DNA from 3 places in the Streptomyces peucetius genome. Region 2 is predicted to be linked to each of the others. Evidence: riboswitches for the same ligand, from Rfam matches in the RefSeq annotation. Region 2 holds a riboswitch; each other region holds the start of a gene.

Region 1 (5,126 bases), 3.8 Mb from region 2:
CAGGTCCAGGAAGTCGGCGGTCTGCCGGTAGATCTCCACTTCCAGGGTGGAGAAGGAGGGGCCGCCGAGGATCTGCACGACACCGAACGACGTGAAGGTGAAGAGGAAGACCATCAGGGCGGCGGCGGCCAGCGACGGCACCAGGGCGGGCAGCGTCACCCGCCGCCAGGCGGCGAAGCGCCCCGCGCCCAGGACCCGGGCGGCCTCCTCCTGGCGGGGGTCGAGCTGGGACCAGAGGCTGCCGACGGTACGGACGACCACGGCGTAGTTGAAGAAGACGTGCGCGAGGAGGATGGCCCACACGGTGGTGTCCAGCCGGATGCCCCACAGTTCGTCGAGGAGCCCGCCGCGCCCCAGCAGCGCCAGGAACGCCGTGCCGACGACGACGGTCGGCAGCACGAACGGCACGGTGACCACCGCCCGCAGCAGTCGCTTGGCCGGGAAGTCGAGGCGTGCGAAGGCGTACGCGCCGGGGAGGGCGATCAGCAGCGTCAGCGCCGTGGAGGCGAGCGCCTGCCAGGTGGTGAACCACAGCACCGACAGGATGTCCGGCCGGCCGAGCACCTCGCCGAACCGGCCGAACTGCCAGGCCCCGTCCGCGTGGAGACCGCGCGCGACGATCGCGGAGACGGGGTAGGCGAAAAAGACGGCGAAGAACGCGACAGGGCCGGCCATCAGGCCCAGCCGTGCCGCGTTCCCGCGCAGGGAGCCGGCTACTTCACGACGAGCGAGGACCACGACCGGACCCACTGCTCACGGTTCTTCGCGATGGTGGCCGCGTCGACGGTCTCGGGCTTCTCGATCACCGCGCCGTGCTCGGTGAACAGCTCCGGCAGCTCCGCGTCCTTGACGACCGGGTTGACGAACATGTTCAGCGGCATGTCCTCCTGGAACTTCCTGCTGATCAGGAAGTCCAGCAGCGCCTTGCCGCCCTCCTCGTTCTTCGCTCCCGTCAGCAGGCCCGCGAACTCGATCTGGCGGAAGCAGGTGCCGGTGGCCACACCGGTCGGCGCCTCGGCCGGCTGCGGGTCCGAGTAGAGGACCTCGACGGGCGGGCTGGAGGCGTACGAGACGACGAGCGGACGGTCGGCGCCCGCCTTCTTGCCACCGGCGGACCCGGAGAACTCCTCGTTGTACGCCTGCTCCCAGCCGTCGACGACCTTGACGCCGTTGTCCTTGAGCTTCTTCCAGTAGCCCTGCCAGCCCGACTCGCCGTACTCGCCGACGCTGCCGAGAAGGAAGCCGAGGCCGGGTGAGGAGGTGGCGGCGTTCTCGACGACGAGCATGTTCTTGTACTCGGGCTTCGCCAGGTCGGCGAAGGTCTGCGGCGGCGCGAGCTTCTTGTCGGCGAAGAACTTCTTGTCGTAGTTGACGCAGATGTCGCCGGTGTCGACGGGCGTCACACGGTGCTTGTCCGCGTCGAGCTGCACCTCTTCCGCGACCCGGTCGAGGCCCTTGGCCTCGTAGGGCGTGAAGAGGTCGTTGTCGAGAGCGCGGGAGAGCAGGGTGTTGTCGACACCGAAGAAGACGTCGCCCTGCGGGGAGCCCTTGGTGAGGATCTCCTTGTTGAGCGCGGTGCCCGCGTCGCCGCTCTTGAGCACCTTGACCGTGTAGCCGGTCTGCCGGGTGAACTCCTTCAGCACCGCCTCCGACGCCGCGAAGGACTCGTGGCTGACGAGCGTGACGGTCTTCGGCTTGCTCCCGTCGCCGGACCCGGACTCGGTGGACTCCCCGCCGCACGCGGCGAGCGTCGATATGCCGACGGCGCCGACCAGTGCCGTACCGACGGCACGCCGAAGCTGGCTGTTCATGATGATGCTGACTCCCTACGCCGGTATGACCCGGATCAGGTCCGAGGGTCTGCGGCCCGTGACCGTGAAGGCCTTGCCGCACTCTCAGCGCTGTGGTGCGCTCCCCTGTCGGAATGTTTTGTTGTTCGTTTGTGCGAATGCACAGGGCACAGTATCAGCCATGGCCGACGGCCCTACGGTCACCGCTCCTGCGCCGCCAGCTGCCCGCAGGCCCCGTCGATCTCCTGACCGCGGGTGTCCCGGACGGTGACCGGCACGCCGTGCGCGGCGATGGCCTCCACGAACGCCTTCTCGTCCTCGGGACGGGAGGCCGTCCACTTGGAGCCGGGCGTCGGGTTCAGCGGGATCAGGTTCACATGGACCCGCTTGCCCTTGAGGAGGCGGCCGAGGAGATCGCCGCGCCACGCCTGGTCGTTGATGTCGCGGATCAGCGCGTACTCGATGGAGATCCGGCGGCCGGACTTCTCCGCGTACTCCCAGGCGGCGTCGAGGACCTCACGGACCTTCCAGCGCGTGTTGACCGGGACCAGGGTGTCGCGCAGCTCGTCGTCCGGGGCGTGCAGCGACACCGCGAGGCGGCATTTGAAGCCCTCGTCGGCGAACCGCAGCATCGCCGGCACCAGGCCGACGGTCGAGACCGTGATGCCGCGCTGCGAGAGGCCGAGGCCGTCCGGCTCGGGGTCGGTGAGGCGGCGGACGGCTCCGACGACCCGCTTGTAGTTGGCGAGCGGTTCGCCCATGCCCATGAAGACGATGTTGGACAGCCGGGCCGGCCCTCCGGGGACCTCACCGTCCCGCAGGGCCCGCATGCCGTCGACGATCTGGTGCACGATCTCGGCGGTCGACAGGTTCCGGTCGAGACCGGCCTGGCCGGTGGCGCAGAAGGGGCAGTTCATCCCGCAGCCGGCCTGCGAGGAGATACACATGGTGACCCGGTCCGGGTAGCGCATGAGCACGGACTCGACGAGCGTGCCGTCGTGCAGGCGCCAGAGCGTCTTGCGGGTGGTGTCGTTGTCGCAGGAGATGTGCCGTACGACGGACATCAGATCGGGCAGCAGCTCACCGGCGAGCTTCTCGCGGGCCGCGGCGGGGATGTCGGTCCACTGCGCGGGGTCGTGCGCGTACCGCGCGAAGTAGTGCTGGGACAGCTGCTTGGCACGGAACGGCTTCTCGCCGATCGCGGCGACGGCTTCCTTGCGCTCGGTGGGTGTGAGGTCGGCGAGGTGCCGCGGGGGCTTCTTGGCTCCGCGGGGCGCGACGAAAGTGAGTTCTCCGGGCTTGGGCATGGTTTCTCCAGTGTCGCAGATCGATTCGTGCGACCTGCGACCTGCGACCTGCGACCGTCGGCCCGGAGGGTGGTCGTCGACGGTCGTGACGATCACGGTGCCCACTTGTACTTGCCGCCGCCGACCCATCTCACGACCGCCGGGTCGTCGACGTCCACATGTTCCAGTCCCGCGTGGTGCGCCAGCCGGATCACGTCCAGCATGTCGTGGGCCACGCCTGCGGTCTCGCCTCGGATCTGGACGAGGCGGAACGGCGGATCGCCGGGGCTCACGGGCAAGACGACGATGGCAGGGCCTGTGAAGTCGCTCATGACACCAGCCTGCGACACCGGCACCGCACGCGCAGCCGTGTGGATCCTCGGTCACTTCAGGAGCTGAAGGTCACGGGTGCGTCGGTGTCGTCGGACGCGGCGAACGAGTGCGCCCGCCGCAGCGGCACGCACCGGCCCCGGCCACGCCGACGCGGCCGGGGCGGCCGGGGCGGCCGGGGCGGCCGGGAGCCCGGCTCGCCCCGGAGGTCACTGGTGCAGGCCGAAGCTGCGGCTCCTCAGCTCGACAGCAGACGGTTGAAGAACGAGCGGTACTTCCGCAGGGCCCGGCGCAGGTCCTCCGTGTCGGCCTCCTCGCCCTGGCTCCACTGCCCCTCCAGGTCCTTCTTGTGCTGGGAGAAGGTGGAGGCCAAGGCCTGCATGACATCGGCCACCAGGCCGTCGGCCTCATGGACGGCCTCACGCGGGTCGTCGACGAACCGGTTCTGGATTTCCTGCCAGCGGGTGCGGAATCCTGTCTCGTCCTCCGCGGTCAACAGCTGCGGCATGTCCTCCTGTGCGGACGTGCCCTGGGTGTCCGCCGCGGGTTCCGGCTCCCGTGGGACGGTCGAAGCGGCCGGCGGCACCGCCTCGGCCTCTGACGTCGCGCCGGCGGCCTCACCGGGATAGCCCTGGGACTGTGCCTCGGGCCGGTCGCCCAGGTCCCTTTCCTGGGGTGCGGCGAGGTCGTCCGTGGACAGGCCGCTCTCGGCCGGCCCCGGGGTGTGTTCGCGTTCCATCTCTCCTCCGTCCTGATGGTCGAAGAGTTCCGATGTCCGAGGCGCTCATGCGCGGGCCTGGCTGGGCCCGCCGTCGGAGAGCAGTTCGTCGAACAGCGCGCGATAGTGCACCATCGCGGCACGCAGTTGTTCGGTGTTCGCCCTGTGCTGCCGGCTGCGTTCATTGACGTCGTGGGCAGCGCGGTAGTGCTCCACGGTCCTGCCGTGCTCGACGGACAGGTCCTGCACCTTCTGCTCGAGGTTGTCGGTGGGATAGCCGCGTTCCCGCATGAGCGAGGTCACCAGGAGGTCCGCCTCCTGCACCGCCTGCTCGGGATGATCCACGAATTCGCCCTGGACCTTCTGCCAGTCCTGGGCGTAGCGGTCATGGACGGCAGGAGCCAGCGGCCTGATGTCCAGGGCGTCGTGCCGCTTCTCCCGGGCGCTCAGTTCGCGGTCGGCAGCGCCCCGGCCGCCCGCGTCCTCGACGGTCCGCTCGTACTCGGGGCCGAAGCGCTGCTGCAGACGGCGCCGGCGCATGGTGTACAAGCCGAACGCCGCCAACGCGGCCACCACTGCGACAACCGGGATGATGATCGCGAGAAGGGTTCCTGTAGACATCCGCTCACCTCCTGGAAATACGCCATTACCATCCTAAAGAGAAAATTCCCTCAGAAAAGAGGTGTAAGCAGGCAATTCCCCTTGCGGCGGGGCCGATTTCGGGGCTGCGAGACTGAGCAGAGAAAGAAGAAAGGGCCCGCCGTCCTGTGGACGACGAGCCCTCGCGGACGAATCCGCCGCTCAGCCCGACCCGACGAAGAGCACCAGCAGCAGCCACACCACGGGAGCCGTCGGGAGCAGCGAGTCCAGCCGGTCCATGATGCCGCCGTGCCCGGGGAGCAGGGTGCCCATGTCCTTGATGCCGAGGTCCCGCTTGATCATCGACTCGCCCAGGTCTCCGAGCGTCGCACTGACCGCGACGGCGAGGCCGAGCAGCAGGCC
Region 2 (5,126 bases):
GAAGTTGTGGGGGTTGCGGATGCCGAGCCCGGAGCCGATGGGGGAGCCGAGCGGCATGATCGCGGCGCAACCCACGTCCTCCAGCTTCCTCGCGAGCACCGGGTCGTCGTTCGTGTACGGAAGGACCGTGAAGCCGTCGTCGACCAGCGTCTCGGCCGCGTCCAGCAGCTCCACCGCGTCGGGCAGCAGGGTCCGCTCGTCCGCGACGACCTCGAGCTTGATCCAGTCGGTTCCCAGCGCCTCCCGTGCCAGGCGCGCGGTGAGGACGGCCTCACCGGCGGTGAAGCAGCCCGCGGTGTTGGGCAGGACCCGGATCCCGAGCCGGTTCAGCACGGAGAGCACCGACCCCTGGACGGTCGGGTCGAGGCGGCGCATCGCGACGGTGGTGAGTTCCGTGCCGCTCGCGACCAGGGAGCGTTCGAGGACGTCGAGGCTGGGCGCCCCGCCCGTACCCATGATCAGCCGGGAGTCGAACGTCGTCCCGCCGATGGTGAAACGGTCGTCTGCCATGGCTGGTCAGCCTCCCTGCACTGCGGTGAGAATCTCGACGCGGTCACCGTCGCCGAGACGGGTGCCGGGCCACTGGCTGCGCGGGACGACCGCCTCGTTGACGGCCGCAGCCACACCCGAGGGCGCCGCGGTGAGCTCCGCGACGACGATGTCCAGCGTGGTTCCTGGGGCGAGATCGCGTGCCTCGCCGTTGACGGAGACGGAGACGGTCATGCGGACTGCTCCTGAAGAACTGTGTCCCGGCGGACAGCGGCCTCCCGCGAGGCCGGACGCTCGCCCGGGCGCCCGCCCGTGAAGCGACGCGGCGAGAAGGGCCGTGCCACCTCCGGCAGTTCGCCGCTCACCAGCGCGCCCGCCAGCACGTCGCCGGTGACGGGGGTGAGCAGGACGCCGTTGCGGTAGTGCCCGGTGGCCAGCAGAAGCCCCGGCAGGTCGGTGAAGCCCAGCAGCGGCGCGTTGTCGGGCGAGCCCGGCCGCAGCCCGGCGCGGGTCTCCACGAGAGGCAGCTCGGTGATGCCCGGTACCAGCTCGTGCGCGTCGCGCAGCAGCTCGTACACCCCGCCCGCGGTGACCGTCGTGTCCCAGCCGAGTTCCTCGCTGGTCGCGCCGACGACGAGCTCGCCGTCCTCGCGCGGCACGAGGTACACATGGCTGCCGCGCACCACGGCGCGCACCGTGCGCGAGAGGAACGGCGCGTACGGACGCGGCACGGTCAGCCGCAGGACCTGGCCCTTCACCGGCCGTACGGGAGGAAGCACGTCCGCCGGTACGCCGTTCAGCCGTCCGCTCAGGCTGCCGCCCGCCAGGACCACCTGCCCGGCGCGAAGCTCGCCGCCGTCGGCGAGGACCGCCCCCACCGCCCGGTCGCTCTCGACGACCAGCCGCTCCGCCCAGGTGCGGCGGAGCTCGACCCCGGCCCGTTCGCAGGCCGTGACCAGCGCCGCCGCCAGCCGTCGCGGGTCGACCTGGTGGTCGCCGTCCACCCGCAGCCCGCCGCGTACGCCGGGCGCGAGCATCGGCTCGAGGCGGCGGCACTCGCGGCCGGAGAGCCATGCGGACTCGAGCCCCGAGCGGATCTGCAGGGCGTGCAGTTCGCGCAGATGCGCGCGGTCGTCGGCGTCGAGGGCGACGGCGAGCGTGCCGCAGGAGCGGTGGCCCACCTGCTGCCCGCTCGCCTCCTCCAGTTCGGCGACGAAGGCCGGGTAGCGGCGGGCAGACTCGAGGTTGAGGCCGAGCAGCGTCTGCTCGCCGTAGTGGAGTTCGGTGACGGCGGCCAGCATGCCGGCCGCGACCTGCGCGGCGCCGCCGCCCGGCTGCGGGTCGGCGACGGCGACCCGCAGGCCCTGCTGCGCTGCTCGCCAGGCCGTGACCAGGCCGATGATTCCGCCGCCCACGACAAGGACGTCGGGGGAACACGGTGTACGAGACGACATGGGCGTCCAGCCCCTCCCTTCGCCGGCATGACCCGGATCAGGTTCGTACGGTCGGAGGCCGGCCAGCCTCCCTCTCAGCCCGGTGCGTCCGGGCTCCCGCGAGTGCCTTACGGTGGCCACCCTAACCTCCCGCCCCGACGCTCTGTAAGGGAGCCGCAGCGCGGCGAAGAGCCTCGACGGACTCGCCGGCCGAAGGCTCCGCGGGAGGGCGGCGGGACGAGCGTGGTGGCGGAGCCGCCTTCCTGACCCGTCGTCAGGTACGTAAGGTGTGCGGGTGGACGAACGGCAGCAACAGACAGCGGCGCGGCGTCGCGTGGTGATCGTCGGTGCGGGCATGGCCGGTGTGCAGACGGCGGTCGCCCTCCGCGAGCGGGGATTCACCGGCCCGGTCGCCGTGATCGGCGCAGAGCCGCACCAGCCGTACGACCGGCCCCCGCTGTCCAAGGCCGTCCTGCTCGGCACGGCGGAGGGCTCGGCCTTCGACATCGACTTCGAGGTCCTCGACGTCGAACTGCGCCTCGGCGTCGAGGTGACCGGAGTGCGGACGGACGCCCACGAGGTGGACACCGCGGCCGGTCCCGTCCCGTACGACGTGCTGGTGCTGGCCACCGGCGCGGAGCCGGTCACCCTCCCGGGCGCGGTCGGCGTCCCTGGTGTCCATCTGCTGCGCACCCTGGACGACGCGGCGCGGCTGCGGCCCCTGCTCGCCGAGAAGCACGACGTCGTCGTGGTGGGCGCCGGGTGGATCGGCGCGGAGTTCGCGACGGCCGCCCGGCAGGCCGGCTGTGCGGTGACCGTCGTCGAGGCCGCCGACCGTCCGCTCGCCGGCACCATGCCCGCCGAGGTCGCGGCCCCGATGGCCGCCTGGTACGCGCAGTACGGGGCCGAGCTGGTCACCGGTGCCCGGGTCGCCGCGGTCGAGCCCGGCGCCGTCGTCCTGGCCGACGGCCGCCGGATCGCGGCCGGTGCCGTCGTCGTGGGCATCGGCGCCCGGCCCGCCACGGGTCTGCTCGCCGGCTCCGGTATCGAGCTGGGCCCCGACGGCGCGGTCGTCGCGGACCGGTATCTGCGCGCCCGTGCCCCCGATGTGTACGCCGTGGGGGACTGTGCCTCGTATCCGTCCGGCCGCTACGCGGAGCGGCTGCTCGTCCACCACTGGGACAACGCGCTCCAGGGGCCGCGCACGGTCGCCGCGAACATCACCGGCGGCGGCGCGGACCTCGAGCCGTACGACCCGGTGCCGTACTTCTGGTCCGAGCAGTTCGGCCGTTACGTCCAGTACGCCGGCCACCACGGCGCCGCCGACACTCTGCTGTGGCGCGGCGACCCGACGGAAGAGACCTGGTCGGTGCTGTGGCTGCGCGGTGGCGCCCTGGTGGCCCTGCTGGCCGTGGGCAGGCCGCGTGACCTGGCGCAGGGACGCAAGCTGATCGAGTCCGGGGCGGCGCTGGACCGGGAGCGGGCCGCCGACCCCTCGGTCCCTCTGAAGGCGGCGGCCCTGTCGACCTGAAGGCGGCGGCCTTGCCCCTCGAACGCGGCGGCCTTGTCACCCTGAAGGCCGCTCCTTGGCCCCTGAAGGCGGCGGCACGGCAGGTCCCGGCTACCGACTGTCGGTCCTGGATGGCAGGCTTGTTCCCGTGACCGAGATTGACGCAAAGATCGATGCTCTCGTCCCCGCCTGGCTTCACCTGCCGGACATCGCGGAAATGCTCGATGTGGAGGTGACGCGTGTGCGGCAGCTGGTCAAGGAAGGCCAGCTGATCGCCGTGCGCCGCGGTGAGAACCGGACGCTCCAGGTGCCCGCCGCCTTCATCGACGGCGACAAGGTGGTCAAGGGCCTCTCGGGGACCCTGACCCTCCTGAGGGACGACGGCTTCACCGACGAAGAGATGCTGGAATGGCTCTTCACCCCTGACCCGAGCCTGCCGGGCACGCCCGCGCAGGCGCTCAGCGAGAATCGCGGTACGGAGGTGAAGCGCCGGGCACAGGCGCTCGCCGTCTGACACATCGGAAAACATCATCGCGGCCGGATGCACGGGCCGGGCCGCCCGGCCCGTGCATCCGGCCGCCCGACGGGGGGATTCACCTCATGGCCACGGCTCGCGCGCTGCTGTCCGACGCCCGGCTCTATCTGTGCACGGACGCCCGCAAGCGGCAGGGTGACCTTCCCGAGTTCCTCGACGCCGTGCTGACGTCCGGGGTCGACATCGTGCAACTGCGCGAAAAGGGCATGGAAGCCGGTGAGGAGCTGGAACACCTCCAGGTCTTCGCCGACGCCTGCCGCAGGCACGGCAAGCTGCTCGCGGTGAACGACCGCGCCGACGTGGCGCACGCCATCGGCGCCGGCGTGCTGCACCTGGGGCAGGGCGACCTGCCGGTGCCCGCCGCGCGGGCGATCCTCGGCGACGGCGTGCTGATCGGCCGTTCGACGCACTCCGAGTCCGAGGCGGCGGCCGCCTCGGTCGAGCCGGGCGTGGACTACTACTGCACCGGTCCCTGCTGGCCCACCCCCACCAAGCCCGGCCGCCACGCTCCCGGCCTCGGTCTGGTGCGGTACGCGGCAGGCCTGGGTGCTGAGCGGCCCTGGTTCGCCATCGGCGGTATCGACGCGGGCAATCTGGACGAGGTGCTGGACGCCGGTGCACGCAGGGTCGTCGTCGTACGGGCGATCACCGAGGCGGACGACCCGGCGTCGGCCTCGGCCGGCCTGGCGAAGCGGATCAGGGGCAGGCTCTGACGTCCCCCTGAAGCCGGCGGCGGCCCCGGGTGTCCCGTGGTCCCGGGTGTCGCGTGGCCCCGGAGGTCCGGTGGTGGCGGTGGTGATCATGCCGTGCTGATCGTCCGTTTTCTGTCCAAGGCATGGACAAGAGATGGACAAAGGCGACATTTTTCCCCGATCTGGTTGGGGGACCCCCTCCATCTGGCTAACCTGCCCGTATGGCCCTCGGTACTGCTTCCACCAGAACGGATCGCGCACGGACGGTGCGCGACCTGCTTGCGACGGGCAAGACGTCGTACTCGTTCGAGTTCTGGGCGCCCAAGACCGAAAAGGGCGAGCGGAACCTGTGGAACGCGCTGCGCAGGGTCGAAGCGGTCGCTCCCAACTTCGTCTCCGTGACCTATGGCGCCGGTGGCTCCACCCGCGCCGGCACCGTCAAGGCGACCCAGCAGATCGCCGCGGAC
Region 3 (5,126 bases), 2.0 Mb from region 2:
CGCACAACCAGGTCGTGATGGCCGAGAAGAAGAGTACGACCACCCAGGATTGCACCGTCCGGCGATGATGGAGCGATGCGCGCAGGATGGAGAGAGACGCAACCAGCCAGGGTCCGTAGACCAGAACCGGCCACCAGCTCATCAGGCCCTGGGACGTTCGTGACGCGGCAATGTGCCGTAGCGGGTCCAGGGCGACCATGCCTCCGAAGATGCTCACTCCGGAAACGATGACGGCGGCCACCACGGCAATGGAGACGCTGACTGTCTGCAGCAGAGAGAACCTCGGCTTCTGCGACGGTACCCGTCGGCGATGCCCCGGCACGGGGCGTACACGGGGAAGTTCGGCGGTGATGCTGTTCCGGTCTGCGAGTGAGCTGCCGTCTCCCGAGTCCAGGCCGCTGCCATAGCCGGAGAAAGCCGTGGGCTTCTCCTCTCCGGCAGAGGGCTGCAGCAATTGCTGCAGTTCCGCTGTCGGGTCCCACGTCCCGTCAAGGATCTCCAGGCCGAGAGGAGCCATCGGCTCATGGGGGCTCAGAAAGGTCTTCGGGGAAGCGGCATACGGGTCCTCCCACCTGCCATAGCCGCCCATTTCCGGGTGGGAAACCGCTGAACCGAACGAGCCGTACTCGTCATACATGAAGGCTTCGCCCCGTCCGTCCATCGCCTCGTACAGTCGGCGACGCGTGCACTGTGTTCGACAGTCGGTGGTAATCGGCCTGAATACGGCCGATCAACACCAGAAAGTCGTTCAGCAGGGAAGAAGCGTGCGCCGGGTCGATTCGATCCTCTTCTTGGTGGAGCGTCGCGTTACTCTCTGCCACGCCCTCCGCAGAGCGGGGATCCAACGCCCACGCGCCCGTTGGGACCGCCTCCGTGCCGGCCGTACGTCGGGCCCCGATCTCGGGGGAAAGCTGTGCTCTCGTCATATTCCTAACAACGAGCGTTCCACTAGCCCTGATGCCTGACATTCGAGTGAAACCGCTACGCCATTAGGTGGGGGCCGGTCATTACAACCATTCTTGCGAAGATACGCCGATAGACCGGCTGCCCCCGCGAACCTGCCCATCGGAATACGCACAGCGCTCTTGGCGAAAGGCGGTGTCCCATGACCGATCGAACCACGGGGCACCGCCGTAAGACGTCACCGTCAGTCCGCAAGCGGCAAGTACACCCGGTTGCCGCCCGCCGCGAACTCCCTGGACTTCTCCAGCATCCCCGCCTCGACGTCCTCGGCCGAGGCCGAGGGAGTCGGGTCCGCGGCGAACTGCTCCGTGATGCTTCTGCTGATCTTCATCGAGCAGAACTTCGGACCGCACATCGAGCAGAAGTGCGCGGTCTTCGCCGGCTCGGCGGGCAGCGTCTCGTCGTGGAACTCCCGTGCCGTGTCCGGGTCGAGAGCCAGGTTGAACTGGTCCTCCCACCGGAACTCGAAGCGGGCGTCGGACAGCGCGTCGTCCCACTCCTGCGCCCCCGGGTGCCCCTTGGCGAGGTCCGCCGCGTGCGCGGCGATCTTGTAGGTGATGACGCCGGTCTTCACGTCGTCGCGGTTCGGCAGGCCCAGGTGCTCCTTGGGCGTCACATAGCAGAGCATGGCCGTGCCCCACCAGGCGATCATCGCCGCCCCGATGCCGGAGGTGATGTGGTCGTACGCCGGAGCGACATCGGTGGTGAGCGGGCCGAGCGTGTAGAACGGCGCCTCCTCGCAGATCTCCTGCTGGAGGTCGATGTTCTCCTTGATCTTGTGCATCGGGACGTGTCCCGGCCCCTCGATCATGGTCTGCACGCCCAAGCGCTTGGCGACGGAGTTGAGCTCGCCGAGCGTCCTGAGCTCCGCGAACTGCGCCTCGTCGTTGGCGTCCGCGATGGACCCGGGCCGCAGGCCGTCGCCGAGGGAGTACGTCACGTCGTACGCGGCGAGGATCTCGCAGAGCTCCTCGAAGTTCTCGTACAGGAACGACTCCTTGTGGTGCGCCAGGCACCACGCCGCCATGATCGAGCCGCCGCGCGAGACGATGCCGGTCTTGCGGCGCGCCGTCAGCGGTACGTAGCGCAGCAGCACGCCCGCGTGGACCGTCATGTAGTCCACGCCCTGCTCGGCCTGCTCGATGACCGTGTCCTTGTAGACGTCCCAGGTCAGCTCCTCGGCCTTGCCGTCGACCTTCTCCAGCGCCTGGTACAGCGGCACGGTGCCGATCGGCACGGGGGAGTTGCGCAGCACCCACTCGCGGGTGGTGTGGATGTTGCGCCCGGTGGACAGGTCCATGACCGTGTCGGCTCCCCAGCGGGTCGCCCAGGTCATCTTCTCGACCTCCTCCTCGATGGAGGAGGTGACGGCGGAGTTGCCGATGTTGGCGTTGACCTTCACGAGGAACCGCTTGCCGATGATCATCGGCTCGATCTCGGGGTGGTTCACGTTCGCCGGGAGAACGGCCCGCCCGGCCGCGATCTCCTCGCGCACCACCTCGGGGGCGACGTTCTCCCGGATGGCGACGTACTCCATCTCCGGGGTGATCTCACCCCGGCGCGCGTAGGCCAGCTGAGTCACGGCCCGGCCGTCGCGCCCGCGGCGGGGCTGACGCGGGCGGCCGGGGAAGACCGCGTCCAGGTTGCGGAGCCCGCCGCGCGGCGACGTGTGCTTGATCCCGTCGTCCTCGGGCCGGACGGCCCGGCCCGCGTACTCCTCGGTGTCGCCGCGGCTGATGATCCAGTTCTCCCGGAGCGGGGGCAGACCGCGGCGTACGTCCGTCTCGATGTTCGGGTCGGTGTACGGGCCGGAGGTGTCGTACAGCGTCACGTCCCGGCCGTTGGTGAGGTGCACCTTGCGCACCGGCACACGGAGGTCGGGGCGCGAGCCCTCGACGTATCCCTTGTGCCAGCCGATGGACTTCCCGGCCTCGTCGTTCTGGTTCGAGGCAGGCGTGCGTGCGTCCGATACGGTCATGAGACCTACTCCCTACGCCGGCATTACCCGGTAACAGGTTCGGCGGTCGGCGCAGCTGTCCCGTACGGATGTACGGAGGTCAGCGCCCTCTCAGCCCGGTGCTCCGAGCTCCCGCGTGTGCAAAGGTGCCACCACGCTAGCGTCATGTCTGGCGCGCTGAACAGAGGGCCCCTCCTGCTCTTGCGATGATCGGTCCGTGACTTCATCGCAGCAGCCCCCAGAACCGCACGGCCAGGCCCACAGTCATGCGCACGCTCATGGGCCCGCCGCGCCGGTCTCCCAGCACCTTCGCCGAGTCATCGCGGCCGTGCTCATCCCCTTCGCGACGGCCGTCCTCGTCGGGCTCGCCGTCCTGTGGCCCGGCGGGGCACCCGGGCACGAGCGCACCGGAGTCGGCTTCGACCGGCAGACGGAGCAGGGCAAGGTGGTGTCGCTCGAGAGAATCGACTGCAAGGACGTCAACGCCGCCCAGGTCCCGCCGACCGGTGATACCTCCACACCCCAGGGGCGCGAGGCGGTCAACTCGCAGCAGGGCCTCTGCGCCAGGGCGACCGTCGAGGTGACCACGGGCAAGGACAAGGGCCGTACCTTCGTCGAGATCGTCCAGCCGGACGCACCGCGGCAGTTGAAGGAGGGGCAGGGCGTCGTCGTCGCCTACGCCCCCGACGCCCCCCGCGACCTCCAGTACTCGGTGACGGACATCGACCGCGGCCTCCCGATGGCGCTGCTGGCGGCGATCTTCGCCGTCGTGGTGGTGCTGGTGGGCCGGATGCGCGGTGTGATGGCCCTGATCTCTCTCGTGGTCTCGTTCGCCCTGCTGACGCTGTTCATCCTGCCCGCGATCCTGCAGGGGTCCAATCCGCTGGTCGTGGCGGTGGTCGGGGCGAGTGCCATCATGCTGATCGCGCTCTATCTGTGTCATGGGGTGACCGCGCGGACGTCCGTCGCGGTGCTCGGGACCCTGATCTCCCTGCTGCTGATCGGGCTTCTCGGTTCGCTGTTCATCGGCTGGGCCAGCCTGAGCGGCAACACCGACGACAACACCGGTCTGATCCACGGTCTGTATCCGGAGATCGACATGAGCGGTCTGCTGCTCGCCGGCGTGATCATCGGCTCGCTCGGCGTGCTCGACGACGTGACGGTGACGCAGACTTCGGCGGTCTGGGAACTGCACCAGGCCGATCCGGAGATGGGCCCCCGTGCCCTCTACCGCTCCGCCATCCGCATCGGCCGCGACCACATTGCGTCCGTCGTCAACACCCTCGTACTCGCCTACGCCGGCGCCGCGTTGCCCCTGCTGCTCCTCTTCTCCATCGCCCAGTCCAGCGTGGGTACCGTCGCCAACAGCGAGCTGGTGGCGGAGGAGATCGTACGGACCCTGGTGGGCTCGATCGGGCTGGTCGCCTCGGTGCCGGTGACGACTGCGCTCGCCACCCTGGTGGTCTCCGCCGACCGCTCCGGCCCGGCGGCGGGGACGGACGGTTCACCGGCCCGCACGGGCAGGGGGCGGCGGCGCAAGCGGTGACGCCGGGGGAGTCGGGGACGTGTCAGCCGGCGTTCTCCTCGGCGAGGATCCGCCCGAGCGCCTCCTCCAGGTTCACGTCGAAGTCACCCAGCGTGAGCTCCTGCCCCATGGGAAGCAGTTTGTCGGTGCGGTCGAGGAAGGCGACGAGCGGTGCCGCGCCTGCTCGGAAGAGTGCCGAATCCTGCCCGACACGGAGCCTGATGTGGACGTCCGAGAGGCTCTCCGGCCCGACGGGCGCGATGTGCACATCACCGTCCCCGCTCGGCCAGTTGATCCCGTCGAGCAGCAGCTCCCGGCCGAATGCCCAGGTCACAGGAGCATCACCGGGCAGATGGAAGGTCATCCGCACCGCGTACGGATCGCCCGTCTCATAACCCAGTTCGACCGGAATCCGGAAGGAGAGCTCCTCGGAGACGAGGAAGCTCATCAGAACCTCGGCCTGGACCGACTCGCGCATCACATACCCCGCAGCAGATGAAGCATTGAATGAACCCGTACTGGAAAAGCAGAAGAAAACGGCAAGGATCGATCCCTGGGCCCTCTCGCGTCATCGTGGTCGAAGGACTAGCAGATCACAAGGAGTGATATTTCAGATACTGATAGAGAAGGCAAGTGACCCCAACAGCCCACCGATTCCTGTGCGCAACTGCTCAACCGCGG

What was found. Region 2 has a riboswitch for thiamine pyrophosphate ahead of thiO (glycine oxidase ThiO). Riboswitches for the same ligand answer to the same signal wherever they lie in the genome.
Region 1: another riboswitch for thiamine pyrophosphate. It lies ahead of OGH68_RS26665 (thiamine ABC transporter substrate binding subunit); the one in region 2 lies ahead of thiO (glycine oxidase ThiO).
Region 3: another riboswitch for thiamine pyrophosphate. It lies ahead of thiC (phosphomethylpyrimidine synthase ThiC); the one in region 2 lies ahead of thiO (glycine oxidase ThiO).

What each region holds. Positions count from the first base shown of each region.
Region 1 covers NZ_CP107567.1:5,795,538-5,800,663, reverse strand. Annotated here, with positions in the region: gene OGH68_RS26670 (ABC transporter permease) at 1-675, opposite strand, end outside; gene OGH68_RS26665 (thiamine ABC transporter substrate binding subunit) at 714-1,811, opposite strand; TPP riboswitch at 1,807-1,928, opposite strand; gene rlmN (23S rRNA (adenine(2503)-C(2))-methyltransferase RlmN) at 1,991-3,097, opposite strand; gene OGH68_RS26655 (hypothetical protein) at 3,190-3,408, opposite strand; gene OGH68_RS26650 (hypothetical protein) at 3,645-4,145, opposite strand; gene OGH68_RS26645 (hypothetical protein) at 4,191-4,745, opposite strand; gene OGH68_RS26640 (phosphatidate cytidylyltransferase) at 4,926-5,126, opposite strand, start outside.
Region 2 covers NZ_CP107567.1:2,010,308-2,015,433, reverse strand. Annotated here, with positions in the region: gene OGH68_RS09235 (thiazole synthase) at 1-510, opposite strand, end outside; gene thiS (sulfur carrier protein ThiS) at 517-723, opposite strand; gene thiO (glycine oxidase ThiO) at 720-1,943, opposite strand; TPP riboswitch at 1,941-2,053, opposite strand; gene OGH68_RS09220 (NAD(P)/FAD-dependent oxidoreductase) at 2,278-3,453, shown strand; gene OGH68_RS09215 (Rv2175c family DNA-binding protein) at 3,581-3,946, shown strand; gene thiE (thiamine phosphate synthase) at 4,033-4,680, shown strand; gene metF (methylenetetrahydrofolate reductase [NAD(P)H]) at 4,881-5,126, shown strand, end outside.
Region 3 covers NZ_CP107567.1:3,999,528-4,004,653, forward strand. Annotated here, with positions in the region: gene OGH68_RS18390 (DUF2637 domain-containing protein) at 1-637, opposite strand, end outside; gene thiC (phosphomethylpyrimidine synthase ThiC) at 1,148-2,941, opposite strand; TPP riboswitch at 2,934-3,066, opposite strand; gene OGH68_RS18400 (YibE/F family protein) at 3,138-4,466, shown strand; gene OGH68_RS18405 (SsgA family sporulation/cell division regulator) at 4,489-4,923, opposite strand; gene OGH68_RS18410 (IclR family transcriptional regulator) at 5,056-5,126, opposite strand, start outside.